DNA from 2 places in the Kitasatospora sp. NPDC093102 genome. Region 2 is predicted to be linked to the other one. Evidence: riboswitches for the same ligand, from Rfam matches in the RefSeq annotation. Region 2 holds a riboswitch; the other holds the start of a gene.

Region 1 (7,214 bases), on a different contig from region 2:
CCGAGGTGCAGCACGTCCGGCCGGGCCGCGTGGGCGACGTCGGCGCGGTCGTTGACGGCCAGCAGCTTGCCGTGCCGGCGACAGGCGTCGGCGAAGACCTCCAGGGCCTCCAGTTCCTGCCTGGCCTCCAGGCCCTTGTCACGCAGCTGGACGATGTCCACCCCGCCCGCCAGCGCCGCGTCCAGGAACTCGGCGAGGTCACCCTGCTCGCGGCGGGCGTCGGTGCACAGGTACAGCCGGGCGTCGGCGAGCCTGGCGCGCAGGTCCGTCATCACAGCGCCATGGCCTGGGCGCGGCGCTTGACCTCGGTCGCCCGGTTCTCCCACAGCGCCTGCACCGGGGTGCCGGGCAGCGACTCGTCCTCCGTGAACATCCATCCGATGATCTCGTCGTCGGAGAAGCCGCTGTCCCGCAGCACGGTCAGCAGGCCGACCAGGTGCTTGACCGGGCCGGTCTCGTCGATGAAGGCGGCCGGCACCTGCAAGGACTTGTTGGGGCCGCGGCGGACCGCGATCAGGTCACCCTTCTTGACCATGTTGCGGACCTCCGTGACCAGCACACCCCACCGCTCGGAGATGTCGGGCAGGTACAGCCACTCGGGGACCAGGGCTTCAGTCTTGGCATCGATCTCACTCACGGCACCAGACTGCCACCTCGACGGCCCACCGCGCACACGGCCCTACGCCGTGGCCGCCTTCAGCGGCACCGCAGGGTCGGCCGCGCGGGCCGGGTCCAGCGCGGTGCCGCGCTCGATCAGCTTCCGTCCCTGGGCGAGGTCGCGCGGCCGGTCCACGGTCAGCAGCGCGCTCGGCACGCCGTCGCGCAGCCAGAGCACCGACCAGTCGGCATCCTGCGGGCCGCCGCGCCAGAGCAGCTCGTCGCCCTCGGCGTGCCGGCCGGCGTACTGGACCATCCGCCCGAACTGCTCGGACCAGAAGTACGGCACCGGGTCGTAGGCCGGCGCGTCCGCGCCCAGGACGGCGGCGGCCACCGCCTCGCCGGACTGCAGGGCGTGGTCCCAGTGCTGGACGGCCAGCCGGGCGCCGGCCCGGGCCGAGGGGTAGCTGACGCAGTCGCCGGCCGCGTAGACACCGGGCGCCGAGGTGCGCAGCCGCCCGTCCACCACGACGGCACCGGTCGCGTCCAGCTCGATCCCGGAGCCGGCCAGCCAGCCGGTCGCGGGACGCGCCCCGATACCGACCACGACCTCGTCGGCGGGCAGGTGCGAGCCGTCCGCCAGCAGCACCGTGCCGGGCTCGACGGCGGCCACACCGACCCCGCAGCGCAGGTCGACCCCGGCCTCGGCGTACCAGGCGGCCATCGCCGAACCGATCTCCGTCGGCAGCGCGCCGGGCAGCGGCGCCGGGCCGGCCTCGACCACGGTCACCTCGCAGCCCGCCGCGCGGGCCGCGCCGGACACCTCGGCACCGATCCAGCCCGCGCCGACCAGCACCAGCCGCAGCCCGGGGCGCAGCAGCGCGCGCAGCGCCAGGGCGTCGTCCAGGGTGTGCAGCAGGTGCGCCCGCTCGGCGCCGGGCAGGGCGCGCGGGACGGCGCCGGTGGCGATCACCAGCGAGCCGTACGGGAGGTCGCCGCCGTCGGTGTGCAGCACGCCGGGGGTGAGGCCGGTGGCCCGGCGGCCGGTGAACAGTTCGATGCCGAGCTGCCCGTAGTCGATGTCCAGGGCGGTGGAGTCGGCCTTGCCGAGCAGCACGTCCTTGGAGAGCGGCGGCCGGTCGTACGGCGCGTGCGGCTCCTCACCGACCAGCGCGATCCGCCCCTGCCAGCCTCCCTGCCGCAGCTTGAGGGCGGCCTGCGCCCCGGCCAGCCCGGCTCCGACGACGACCACCTGATCCGTTCCGCTCAGCTCTGCCACGCCCGTCACTGTACTCAGCGGCCGGCCGGCAGCTGCGGGCCGTCCTCCCGTCGTACCGGCCCTCCGGCCACACGGAGCGCGGAGACGGGCGCGGGTCGTCTCCATCCCCCCTGGTCCACCCTGCGTACGGGCCTTCGGCCGGGCCGACCCCCGGCGTTAAGGTGGGGGCACCACACGGGAGCCCGGCGTACCGGGCTGAGAGGCGGGCTGGCACGGCCTGCGACCGTCCGAACCTGATCCGGGTCATACCGGCGAAGGGAGAAGAGCAGCTTTGTCACGCTTGCCATCAGGCGCCCGCGCGGACGTGCTGGTGATCGGCGGGGGCGTCATCGGCCTCGCCGTCGCCTGGCGCGCCGCCCAGCGCGGGCTGCGGAACGTGATCGTGGTCGACCCCTCCCCCGGTGGCGGCGCGGCCCGGGTCGCGGCCGGAATGCTCGCCCCGGTCACCGAGCTCCAGTACGGCGAGGAGCCGCTGCTGCGTCTCGGCATGGCCTCGAACGAGCGGTACGCGGCCTTCGCCGCCGAGCTCACCGAGGCGAGCGGCGGCCTGGACACCGGCTACCGCCGGTGCGGCACCGTCGCCGTGGCGCTGGACTCCGACGACCGCGAGGAACTGCGCGAACTGCACGCCTTCCACCAGCGGCTCGGCCTGGACTCGACCTGGCTGACCGGCCGGGAGGCCCGCAAGCTGGAGCCGATGCTCGCCCCCGGCGTGCGCGGCGGACTGCACGTGGCCGAGGACCACCAGGTGGACGGCCGCCGGCTGCTCGACGCCCTGGTCTTCGCCTGCGAACGCGCCGGGGTCCTGCTCCACCGGGCCGAGGCCGTCGAGCTGCTGGTCGAGAACGGCCGCGCGACCGGCGCCCGGCTGAGCACCCACGAGACCGTGACCGCCGAGCAGGTCGTCCTCGCGGCCGGCCCGCACAGCCACCGGTTGCCCGGCCTGCCCGAGGGGACGCTGCCCGCGATCCGCCCGGTGAAGGGGCAGGTGCTCCGCCTCCGGGTCCCGGACGCCTACCGGCCGTTCCTCTCCCGCAACGTCCGCGCCGTCGTCCGCGGCCGGCACCTGTACCTGGTGCCGCGCGAGAACGGCGAGCTGGTGGTCGGCGCGACCACCGAGGAACAGGGCTACGACACCACCGTCACCGCCGGCGGGGTGTACGAACTCCTGCGCGACGCCCACGAGTTGGTCCCGGGGATCACCGAACTCCCGCTGGCGGAGACCTCGGCCGGGCTGCGGCCCGGCTCGCCGGACAACGCCCCGCTGCTGGGCCCGACTTCACTGCCCGGGCTGGTCGCCGCCACCGGCCACTACCGCAACGGCGTGCTGCTCACCCCGGTGACCGCCGACCTGGTCGCCGAGTACCTGGCCACGGGTGAAGTCCCGGATCTCGCAAGGCCGTTCACACCCGCCCGGTTCTCCCCCGACCACTCCACCACGAAGGCCTCCGCATGACCGAGACCGCCCTGAACGAGATCGCCCTGACCGTCAACGGCGAGCCCCGCCGGGCGCCCGCCACGACCACCCTCGCCGAGGTGGTGGCCTCCGTCAGCAAGGCCAACACCGGCGTCGCCGCCGCCCTCAACGAGGCCGTGGTGCCCCGCAGTTCGTGGTCCGAGACGCCGCTGAGCACCGGCGACCGGGTCGAGATCCTCACCGCCGTCCAGGGAGGCTGAGCCATGGCCGATGCCCGTCTCTCCGACGACAAGGACAGCCTCACGATCGCCGGGACGACCTTCTCCTCCCGGCTCATCATGGGCACCGGCGGCGCGCCCAGCCTGGAGGTCCTGGAGCGCGCGCTGCTCGCCTCCGGCACCGAGCTGACCACGGTGGCCATGCGCCGGGTCGACGCCTCCACCCAGGGCTCCGTCCTGGACGTGCTGACCCGCAACGGCATCCGGGTGCTGCCCAACACGGCCGGCTGCTTCACCGCCGGCGAGGCCGTGCTGACCGCCCGGCTGGCCCGCGAGGCGCTCGGCACCGACTGGGTCAAGCTGGAGGTGATCGCCGACGAGCGCACCCTGCTGCCCGACCCGATCGAGCTGCTGGACGCCGCCGAGACGCTGGTCGACGACGGCTTCACCGTCCTGCCCTACACCAACGACGACCCGGTGCTGGCCCGCAAGCTGGAGGACGTCGGCTGCGCGGCCATCATGCCGCTGGGCTCGCCGATCGGTTCGGGCCTGGGCATCCGCAACCCGCACAACTTCCAGCTGATCGTGGAGGGCGCGGGCGTCCCGGTGATCCTGGACGCGGGCGCCGGCACCGCCTCCGACGTGGCGCTGGCGATGGAGCTGGGCTGCGCCGCGGTGATGCTCGCCTCCGCGGTGACCCGGGCTCAGGACCCGGTGCTGATGGCCGAGGCGATGCGGCACGCCGCCGAGGCGGGCCGGCTCGCGCACCGGGCCGGCCGCATCCCGCGCCGCTTCCACGCCGAGGCCTCCTCCGCGATGGCCGGCCGGGCCGACCTGGACACCCGCGAGCGCCCCGCGTTCTGACCGAGCCGGTGGGCCCGTGTCACGAGCCCCGCGCCGCCTGTGCCCCGTGGCACAGGCGGCGTGTCACAAGCCGGGCACAGCCGGGCCCGAGGCGGCGTCCTCCGGGTCCGGCCACCCGCGGCGGCACTAGACTCGCCCGGGTGGACATGGCACTGCACGACCCCCTGATCGGTACCCTGCTCGACAACCGGTACCGGGTCGAGCAGCGCATCGCGACCGGCGGGATGTCCACCGTCTACAAGGGCACCGACACCCGTCTGGACCGGGTGGTCGCGCTCAAGGTGATGCACCCCGCGCTGGCCGGCGACGAGGGCTTCACCGCCCGCTTCATCCGCGAGGCCAAGGCGGTCGCCAAGCTCACCCACCCCAACGTGGTCAACGTCTTCGACCAGGGTGCGGACCGCGGCCACGTCTTCCTCGCCATGGAGTACGTGCCCGGCCGCACCCTGCGCGACCTGCTGCGCGACCGCGGCGCGCTCTCCGTCCGGGCCGCGCTGGACGTGCTGGAGCCGGTGCTGGCCGCGCTCGGCGCCGCCCACCGGGCCGGGCTGGTCCACCGCGACGTCAAGCCCGAGAACGTGCTGATCACCGAGGGCGGTCTGGTCAAGGTCGCCGACTTCGGCCTGGTCCGGGTGCTCGGCGCCGCCGACGGCGCGCCCACCTCGACCACCACCGCCACCGGCGGCACGGTCATGGGCACCGTCTCCTACCTGGCCCCCGAGCAGATCCTCCCCGACGCCCCCACCGACCAGCGGGTGGACGTCTACGCGGCCGGCATCCTGCTGTACGAGATGCTCACCGGCCGCCGCCCCCACACCGGCGACAACCCCGTCCAGGTCATGTACAAGCACCTGCACGAGGACGTCCCGGCCCCCTCGCTGGTCGCCCCCGCCGTCGGCCCCGGGCTGGACGCGATCGTGGCCGGCGCCTGTGCCCGGTCCGCCGACGCCCGCCCGTACGACGCGGTCGAGCTGCTCGCCGCCCTCCAGCGGGTCCGCCGCACCCTCACCCCGGCCGAGCTGGACGCCGAACCGCCGGCCTCCACCCGGCCCAGCCCGCGCTACCCGACCAGCGAGCCGACCTCGGTGATCCAGCCGCTGCCACGGCCCGCCGACGCCCCGCCGACGGAGCGCACCAGCGTGCTGGACATGCCGCCGGAGCTGATGGACGAGCTGCTCGCCGAGCCGCGCCCGTACGACGAGCCGACCCCGGTGCACCTGCGCCGGCCGGGCCTGCTGCGCCGTCTCCCCCGCAAGCCGCTGATCTGGACGGCCGCGCTGACCGCCCTGGTACTGGCGGTCGGCGGCGCCACCTACGGGATCTCCGAGGGGCTGTACGGCTCGGTGCCGGGCGTGCTCGGCAAGGACCGGGCCGAGGCGCAGCGGGTCCTGGACAAGGGGGGCCTGCACGGGAGGTTCGTCGAGGTGTTCAGCGAGTCCGTCCCGTCCGGAGAGGTGATCTCCACCGAGCCCGGGGTGGGCGCGCGCACCCGCAAGAGCGACAGCGTCACCGTCACCGTCTCCAAGGGCCCCAAGCGGATCGCGGTGCCGGACCTCGCCGGCAGGAGCGCCGCCGACGCCGCCGCCGCCCTGACCGGAGCCCAGCTGACCAGGGGCACCGTGACCGAGACCTACAACGACACCGTGTCCGAGGGATCGGTGATCAGCAGCTTGCCGGCGGCCGGACAGCTGCTGCAGGAGAACTCCGCGGTCTCGCTGGTGGTCAGCAAGGGCATGGTGCCGGTCCCGGACGTCACCGGGATGAGCAAGGACGAGGCGCAGAAGGCGCTCCAGGCGGCGGGCTTCACCATGCAGACCTCCGGCTGGGACGTGTTCGGCGCGGTCACGTCGTCCGGCCAGAGCCCGGCGGCGGGCGAGCGGCGCCCGCAGCGCAGCGTGGTGACGGTCAAGTTCTCGCTGTTCTAGCCCGTTCCAGCCTTTCGGCCCTTCGGCCGGGATCAGCGCAGCGGCCCGTCGCCGGGCTCCTCCTGGTAGGAGTAGCGCTGCTCGCGCCAGGGGTCGGCGAGGTTGTGGTAGCCGCGCTCCTCCCAGAAGCCGCGCCGGTCGGCCCGCATGTACTCCACCGCGCGCACCCACTTGGGGCCCTTCCAGGCGTACAGCCGCGGCACCACCAGCCGGACCGGGAAGCCGTGCTCGGCGGTGAGCGCCTCGCCGTTGCGATGGGTGGCGAGCAGGGTGTGCGGGTCGGCGAAGTCGGCCAGCCGCAGGTTGGCGCTGTAGCCGTACTCGGCCCAGACCATGACGTGGGTGACGCCGGGCGCCGGGGGCACCAGGTCGAGCACCACGGCGGCCGACACGCCCGTCCACTCGTTGCCGAGGACGGAGAACTTCGTCACGCAGTGCAGGTCCGCGACGACGGTGGTGCGCGGCAGGGCGTTGAAGGCCTCGAAGTCCCAGCTGTGCTTCTCCGCCGAGGCGGTGGCGCCGAACACCTGGAGGTCCCAGGTCAGCGGCTTGAAGCGGGGCACCGGCCCGTAGTGCAGGGCGGGCCAGCCGCGCTGCGCGCGCTGTCCCGGGGGGAGCCTCGGGTCAGACGGCGGAAGCGGTTCGTGTTTCGACTGACCCATGGATCCATGGTGACAGACGGCGGGCGGGCCACGCCGCGCGCCCCTTTCCGCGGATTCGCGCCCCCGCCCGTACGGGCCGGCGGCCGATCGACCACCAGCACGTTTCGTCATGAATCGGATATTCCGACACATGTCCTAGTGAGTGTGAACTTACTGGAATTTCCTCCCAAAGCGGTGCCAGGATGCGCAGCGCAGGACCCAGCACAGGACCCAGTACAGGACTCAGCGCACGACACACGGCAGCACGAGTGC
Region 2 (7,214 bases):
GCTGCGCGACGGCTGCTGCTCCTGCGGCGACCTGGACTGCACCGTTCCCGGCGCACACCCGCACGACCCCTCGCTGCTGGCCGCGACCACGGACGCCCGGATGGTGCGCTGGTGGTGGGAGTGGCAGAGCCCGGACGCGCCGGTGCTGGCCGCGACCGGCTCCACGGTCTCGGCGGTCAGCCTGCCCGCGGCGGCCGGCGCCCGGGCGCTGGCCTACCTGGGCGCGCTGCGGCTGCCGCTCGGACCGGTGCTGGCGATGCCGGGCCGCTACGCGCTGCTGGTGGCACCGTACTCGCTGGACGTGCTCGGTGAGATGCTCGCCCAACTCCCCTGGGTGCCGGGATCGTTGCGCTATCACGGGCCGGGCGGCTTCCTGCCGCTGCCGCCCGGCGGCGCGGCCGTGGGGGTCCCCCCGGCCGGAGGCCGGGGGAGGGTGCGCTGGGTGCTCGCGCCGCGACGGGGTGTCGGCGGCGGGGTCTGGCTGCCGCAGGTCGGGCCGCTGCTGGGGGAGTTGGTGGAGGCGACGGTCCGGCTGGACAGCGGACGTTCGGCCTACTGAGGATCACCGGGGCCGGGCGGGGCATCGGGGCCGTCCGCCGGGGCGTTCCGGAAAAACAAAAGATCCGGCCGCTGGCGACGGGGGATGCACCAGCGGCCGGACTCTTTAGACAGTAACAAGGATCCGCGCCCGCGCCAATTTCCAAGACGCCCTCCACGCCCGGAAATTGCGCGTTCACCGTGACAATGTGACGCGTATCACGCGGATCCCGGTGCGCTTTAGTTCAAGGTGACCTGACGGTTCACCAGGTTCGCACGGGCACGCCGCTCCTCGGCGGTCAGCGGGGTCGCGTCGGCGAGCACGGCGGCGAGCCGCTCGGCGAACTCGGCGGCCGGCTTCTCGCAGTCGGCGGCGGACATCGCGAGCGGGAGGTCCCACACCGGGACGGTCAGGCCGTGCGCGCGGAAGGAGCCGACCAGACGGGTGTCCGCGCCGAGCGAGGCCTCGCCGGCCGCGTTCAGCCGGGCCAGTGCGTCCAGCAGCTGCTCCTCGGGCACGGTCATCACCCAGCGCAGGTGGTTCTTGTCCGGGGTGCCGCACCAGTAGGCGGAGTCCACGCCGGCGAGCTTCTCGGTCGGGATGGCCGAGGCGTTGGCGCGCTCCAGGGAGGCGGCGACCTCGCCGGTGGCGGACTCGGCGTCCTCCAGCCAGAACTCGAAGCCGGTGTGCACGGTGGGCGTGAACGCGGCGGTGGTGTCCAGCAGGTCCTGCAGGCGGCGCCCGCCCGGGACGGTCCGGCGGGCCGGCACCGGGCTGCCCGGCTCGGTGGCCAGGGCCAGCTCCAGGGCGTCCGCGAGGTCGCGGCTGAGGTCGCCGGAGGAGGACTGGGTCTGCAGACCGAGCAGGATCGAGCCGTCCTGGCGGCGCAGGGCCGGCCAGGCCAGCGGCAGCACGGTGGCCAGGGTCACCGACGGGACGTCGCCGGTCGCGCCCTCGGCCACCTCGGCGGCCAGCGTCAGCGGCACCGTGGCAGCGGGCACCAGCTCGCGCAGCGCCACCCAGTCGGCCTCGCCCGGCAGGCCCTCGAACGGGCGGTGCACCAGCTCCTGCACCGCGTGCGAGGCCTCCCGACCGTGACACGCCTTGTACCGGCGGCCCGAGCCGCAGGGGCAGTCCTCGCGGGCCCCGACCACGGGGATCTCGCCCGTGACGGCGGTGGTGGACTGGCGCTGCGGCGCCTTCTTGGCGGCCTTCTTGCCCATGCTGCGGCTCTCCCGGGAACGGTGGTTCTGTGTTCCGGGAAGCCTAACGACACATTCCCCGGGCCCGGCTCACGCGCTACGGGCATCGCCCCCGGTGTGCCGGGCGTGCCGGGCCCGGGCGGGCAGCGCCGCCCAGACCGTGACCTCGCCCGGGGCGTCGCGCACGCCCCAGTCGCTGGCCAGCTGGTCCACGATGCTCAGGCCGCGGCCGCCGCGGGAGGTCAGCGAGGGACTCGCGGGCAGCGGCCGGGTGGCCGCCCCGCCGTCCGTGACCTCCAGGGTGAGCACCCCGTCGGCGTGCATCTGCCAGCGGATCAGCACCCCGCCGTGCGGTTCGTCCGAGCCCTCGGCGGACTCCCGGCCCTGCGCGGAGTGCGCCCCGGACGGGAGGCCGACCAGCACCTGCCCGAGCACCTCGGCCCGGGCGCTGCGGCCCAGCGCCGGCAGCGGGCCGAGCGGACGGGCGTACCGACAGGCATTGCTCAACAGCTCGGAAAGGATCAGAACAGCATCATCGATGACCGGTTCCGGTATCTGCCGGTCACCCAGATCTCGACGCAGTCGGCGCCGTGCGACCCCGACACTCGCTGGGCCGTGCGGCACTGCCATGGTCGATGAGGTCGGCCCAACTCCTGTGGGCACAGTACGCGCCACCATCAACGCCACCCCCGGACCTCCTTCAGCGTATGCCGAGGGAGAGATGCCCCTTGGTAATGCGTCGGAAACGAGCACCGGACGATCCCGCGAGCCCATTTCGAGTGCGGCGACCGAGGGTGGACATCAGGTCATTCCGTGCTCACCCTCTGTCGCCCGGATGCAAGAATTCCGGCAATTTCGTGCAAGGAAGGTTTGACTGCCGACCAGCGTGATCGGATCGGACGGTATGGCCTTCGGTGCGTCGGCGGATCACCGTCCGAGCTGCGCCAGCACCTCCGCGGGCCGGTTGGTGATGATCGCCGACACTCCGAGCTCCAGGCAGAGCTCGACGTCGGCCGGCTCGTCCACCGTCCACACGTGCACCTCGTGACCCAGCTCGCGCAGCCGGGTCACCAGCTGCGGGCGGGCCCGCACCAGCTCGATGCCCGGGCCGGCGATCCGCGCCCCGCCCGGCAGCGGCGAGCCGGCGCGCAGGCGGCCGAGCAGCGGCAGGGTCCGCTCGAACAGGAAGACCTGCCGGTACTCCGGCGCGGCGGCGGCCACCCGGTTCAGCGCGAGCGAGGAGAAGCTCATGATCCGGGCGGACGGGCGGTCGCCCTCCCGGGTCGCGCCGATCTCGAACCGCTCCAGCGTCCGCAGCAGCTCGGCCTCCACCCGGCCCCGGAAGCGCACCGGGTGCTTGGTCTCGATCGCCAGGTCCACCGGGCGGCCGCACTCCACCACCAGCTCCAGCAGCCGCTCCAGCCGCAGCACTCCGCGCAGCTCCGGGTCGGTGCTGGGACGGCCGGTCTTCCAGGCGCCGAAGTCGTACGCCTCCAGCTCGGCGAGGGTCATGGCCGAGACGGTGCCGCGGCCGTCGGAGACCCGGCCGATCCGGCGGTCGTGCACGCAGACCAGCGCGCCGTCGGCGGTGACCCGGACGTCGCACTCCAGCGCGTCCGCGCCCTCGTCGAGCGCGCGCCGGTAGGCCGCGAGGGTGTGCTCGGGCAGGGCGTGGGAGGAACCGCGGTGGGCGATCACCTGGACGGAGGGCACGGTGCGCGCCGTCGTCGAGGACAGGTCTGGGCTGGTCACAGGGCCAACGATAGGCGGCGGAAGTGAAGCGCGGACAAAGACGGCCTCAACCCGTGGGGCCGTCTGCGCCCGCGCTTCCCCGGCTTCCTCAGCGGCGGCCGGCGCGGCGGCCGAGCGGGGTGAGCGCCCAGGTGGCCAGGGCGGGCACCAGGAAGGCGAACAGCGAGGCGGAGGTCCACTCCTGCGGGGTGAAGTGCAGCGCCTCCTGGGCGGAGGTCCAGAAGTCCGTCCACCAGCCGGCCACCTTGGTCGGCGCGATGAACTGGTAGACCGCGAAGCCCAGCGCCCACGGCAGCAGCATCGGCCAGCGGGACGGTGCGTCGGCGGAGAGGTTCCAGCCGTGCCGGCCGGCGCCGAGGAAGTAGTCCACCGCGAGCACCGCCAGCAGCGGCACGAACACCGAGCCGATCAGGCCGAGGAAGCCGTAGTAGGTGTCGGTGAACTCGTCGATCTGCAGCGCCAGCACGGTGGTCAGCGCGCCGATCGCGCCGGAGAGCACCCTGCGGTCCACCTTCGGCAGCAGGTTCTGCACCGACATCGCGGTCGAGTACACGTTGGCGAAGGACTGGTCGGTCTCGCGCAGCACCAGCACCAGCAGGAACAGCCAGCCCGCCCAGACCCCGAGGAAGGAGTCGAAGATCCGGTTCGGGTCGCCGTCCGACTGCAGCAGTGCCATCAGGCCGAGCACGTAGCACCAGACCTGGGCGATCGTGTAGCCGGAGAAGCTGCCCCAGAACGCCGAGCGCGGGGTGCGCGAGTGCCGGGTGTAGTCGGCGGCCAGCGGGACGAAGGAGACCGACACCGCGATCATCGCGTCGGTGGCGCCCAGGAAGCCGTGCCAGTTGCCCGCGCCCGGGTCCGGCACGCCCTGGCGGCCCAGCTGGACGGTGAAGTACACCATCGCCACCGCGACCGCCCCGGCCACGAAGCGGCGCAGCACCGCGATCGAGCCCAGCGGCCAGATGGTCAGCGCGGTGGTCAGCGCGCCGGCGAGCAGGACGAACAGCCAGCGGTAGCCGGTGGTGTGCGCGACGGTCTGCGCGCCCGCCGAGATGGTCAGCAGCTCGAACACGCCCCAGCCGATGCACTGCACGATGTTCAGCACCGTCGGCAGGTAGGACAGCCGGGTGCCGAACAGCCCGCGCAGGTTCGCCATCGCGGGGGCGCCGGTGCGGGCGCCGATCAGTGCGGCCACGCCGAGCATCGCGGTGCCGACCGCCGTACCGATCGCGATCGCGGTCACCGCGGCGGCCAGCGACAGCTCACTGCCGGGGGCGCCGAGCACGGTGGCGGCGGTGGAGAAGCCGATCAGGCTGACACCCAGGTTCATCCAGAGCGCGAAGTGGTCCCGGAAGCGCAGCGTGCGCGGCGGCTCGGTGTCCAGGACCAGGGGGGCCTCGGGGCGCTCCAGGACGGCGGTCGCACTCGAAGAGGGGGCGTTCGCGCCCGAAGAAGAGGATGGCGAAGCAGGCGGCATGGCCGATACTCCCTACGCCGGCATTACCCGGACAGGTTCCGGCGGTCAGCGCCCCCTCGAACGTCCGCCACTGGTGTGGCGTACGGTCGACATGCGCACTCTCAGCCTGGTGGGTCCAAGCTCCCGCGTGTCAGTTTGGAGCGACAGGCTAACCGGCACGGGGGCGAACGCCCAAGGCCGAGGGAGTCGCGGTCCATCGCGGGACGTCCGGCGGGGGAGGGGAGCCTCGGCCGTCGGTACCGGCGTCGGTGCCGGCTAAGGATTCTTATGAGTTCTTCAGAGGGGTCCTTACGGCAATCGAATCGACAGTGCGAAAAACTATGGTCCTTGGTTCTGCCAGCTATGGAGGTCGTCCGTGAGCACCGAGCGCGAGGTTGGGCCCACCGGGCCGCAGGGGGAGCAGCCCGCCGGCCAGGGAGTGGCCGAGTCCGCTTCCGAGGGCCCCGCTCAGGGCGGGCACCAGCCGACGATGGCCTTCCGGCGGGTGCCCGAGCCGGAGGCCGCTGCCGTCGAGACCGGCACCGTCGAGGCCGCGCAGGGCCCGGTCGACGCCACTGCGGCCGAGGGCGGGCACAAGCCGACCGTCGCCTTCACCAAGGTGCCCGCACCGGAGGCCCCCGCCGCGCCCGTGGCGCCCGCCGCCGCGGAGCCTGCCGTCGACCCGGCCACCGGCTACATCGACGCGCCGCCGCCCGTCCTGCCGCCCGCCCCGCAGGCCCCGGCCGCCCCGGCCCTGCCGCCGGCCGGCAACCCGTACGCCACCCCGACCCACGGCGTCCCCGCCGCCGGCGCGCACGAGGGGTACGGCGCCGCTCCGGCTGTTCCCGCCGCCCCCGCCGCGCACGGCCACCACCCCTTCGGGGCCGGCCAGCCGCTCGGTGGCTGGGGCCCCACCCACGACTCCACCTCCGGCGGCGCGGGCCACCCCGGCGGCCCGGCGGGCCCGCTCGGCTACCCGGTGGACTACCCCGGCGGTCCGGCCGGCCCCGGCGTGCGCAAGAAGCGCGGCGGCCTGGTCGCCCTGATCGCGGCCGTCGCGCTGGTCGCCGGTGTGGCCGGCGGCACGCTCGGCGTGACCGTCGCCAACCGCGCCGACAGCAGCAGCTCCCCGAACGACCACCGCAGCACCACCGTCCAGGCCAGCGACACCCAGAAGAACGAGCCCGCCCCCGGCTCGATCGCCGCCATCGCGCAGAAGGCGCTGCCCAGCGTCGTCACCATCAAGGCGCAGGGCAACGGCGAGTCGGGCACCGGCACCGGCTTCGTCTTCGACACCGAGGGCCACATCCTCACCAACAACCACGTGGTGGCGCCGACCCTCAACGGCGGCAAACTGACCGTCAAGTTCGCCGACGGCACCTCCTACAGCGCCTCGGTGCTGGGCCACGCCGAGGGTTACGACGTCGCCGTGGTCAAGATCGACAACCCGCCCAAGAGCAAGCTGGCCCCGCTGCCGCTGGCCGACTCCGACAAGGTCAACGTCGGCGACGCCACCATCGCGATCGGTGCGCCGTACGGCCTGGAGTCCACCGTCACCAGCGGCATCATCAGCGCCAAGGACCGCCCGGTGGCCTCCGGCGACGAGACCGGCTCGCAGGCCTCGTACATGAACGCCCTCCAGACCGACGCCTCGATCAACCCCGGCAACTCCGGCGGCCCGCTGCTCGACTCCGGCGGCGCGGTGATCGGCATCAACTCGGCGATCCAGTCCAACGCTTCCGCCAACGGCCGGGCCGGCAGCATCGGCCTGGGCTTCGCCATCCCGATCAACCAGGCCAAGTGGGTCGCGGACACCCTGATCAAGACCGGCAAGCCGGTCTACGCCAAGCTCGACGTGCTGCGCAACGACGACTACAAGGGCGACGGCGCGCAGATCCAGACCAAGGACATCCAGGGCCAGCCCGCCGTCACCCCCGGCGGTGCGGCCGACAAGGCCGGCCTCAAGCCGGGCGACGTCATCACCAAGCTCGGCGGCGTCCCGATCGACAACGGCCCCGCCCTGGTCAGCCGGATCTGGACGCACAAGCCCGGTGAGACCGTCGACGTCGAGTACACCCGCAACGGCCAGACCTTCAACACCAAGGTCACCCTCGGCCAGCGCGAGGGCGACCAGTGACCCCCGCCCGCGCCGAAAGGTGTGCGCCGAACCCCGCCGGACCCGTTAGGCTGACCTCCGCCTGGAGAGCTGCCCGAGCGGCCTAAGGGAACAGTCTTGAAAACTGTCGTGGCGTGACCCGTCACCGTG

What was found. A riboswitch is a leader RNA that binds a small molecule or an ion and turns the genes downstream of it on or off. The one in region 2 is predicted to bind thiamine pyrophosphate.
Region 1: another riboswitch for thiamine pyrophosphate. It lies ahead of thiO (glycine oxidase ThiO); the one in region 2 lies ahead of AB0O11_RS00130 (cytosine permease).

What each region holds. Positions count from the first base shown of each region.
Region 1 is NZ_JBFBFA010000002.1:338,017-345,230, reverse strand. Features, by position in the region: gene thiE (thiamine phosphate synthase) at 1-272, opposite strand, end outside; gene AB0O11_RS04910 (Rv2175c family DNA-binding protein) at 272-637, opposite strand; gene AB0O11_RS04905 (FAD-dependent oxidoreductase) at 680-1,885, opposite strand; TPP riboswitch at 2,041-2,153, shown strand; gene thiO (glycine oxidase ThiO) at 2,157-3,332, shown strand; gene thiS (sulfur carrier protein ThiS) at 3,329-3,553, shown strand; gene AB0O11_RS04890 (thiazole synthase) at 3,557-4,375, shown strand; gene pknB (Stk1 family PASTA domain-containing Ser/Thr kinase) at 4,522-6,300, shown strand; gene AB0O11_RS04880 (sulfite oxidase-like oxidoreductase) at 6,333-6,962, opposite strand.
Region 2 is NZ_JBFBFA010000001.1:24,706-31,919, forward strand. Features, by position in the region: gene AB0O11_RS00110 (bifunctional DNA primase/polymerase) at 1-559, shown strand, start outside; gene AB0O11_RS00115 (DUF5926 family protein) at 778-1,761, opposite strand; gene AB0O11_RS00120 (ATP-binding protein) at 1,831-2,427, opposite strand; gene AB0O11_RS00125 (glycerophosphodiester phosphodiesterase family protein) at 2,668-3,492, opposite strand; gene AB0O11_RS00130 (cytosine permease) at 3,581-4,969, opposite strand; TPP riboswitch at 4,962-5,106, opposite strand; gene AB0O11_RS00135 (trypsin-like peptidase domain-containing protein) at 5,325-7,085, shown strand; tRNA gene AB0O11_RS00140 (tRNA-Ser) at 7,149-7,214, shown strand, end outside.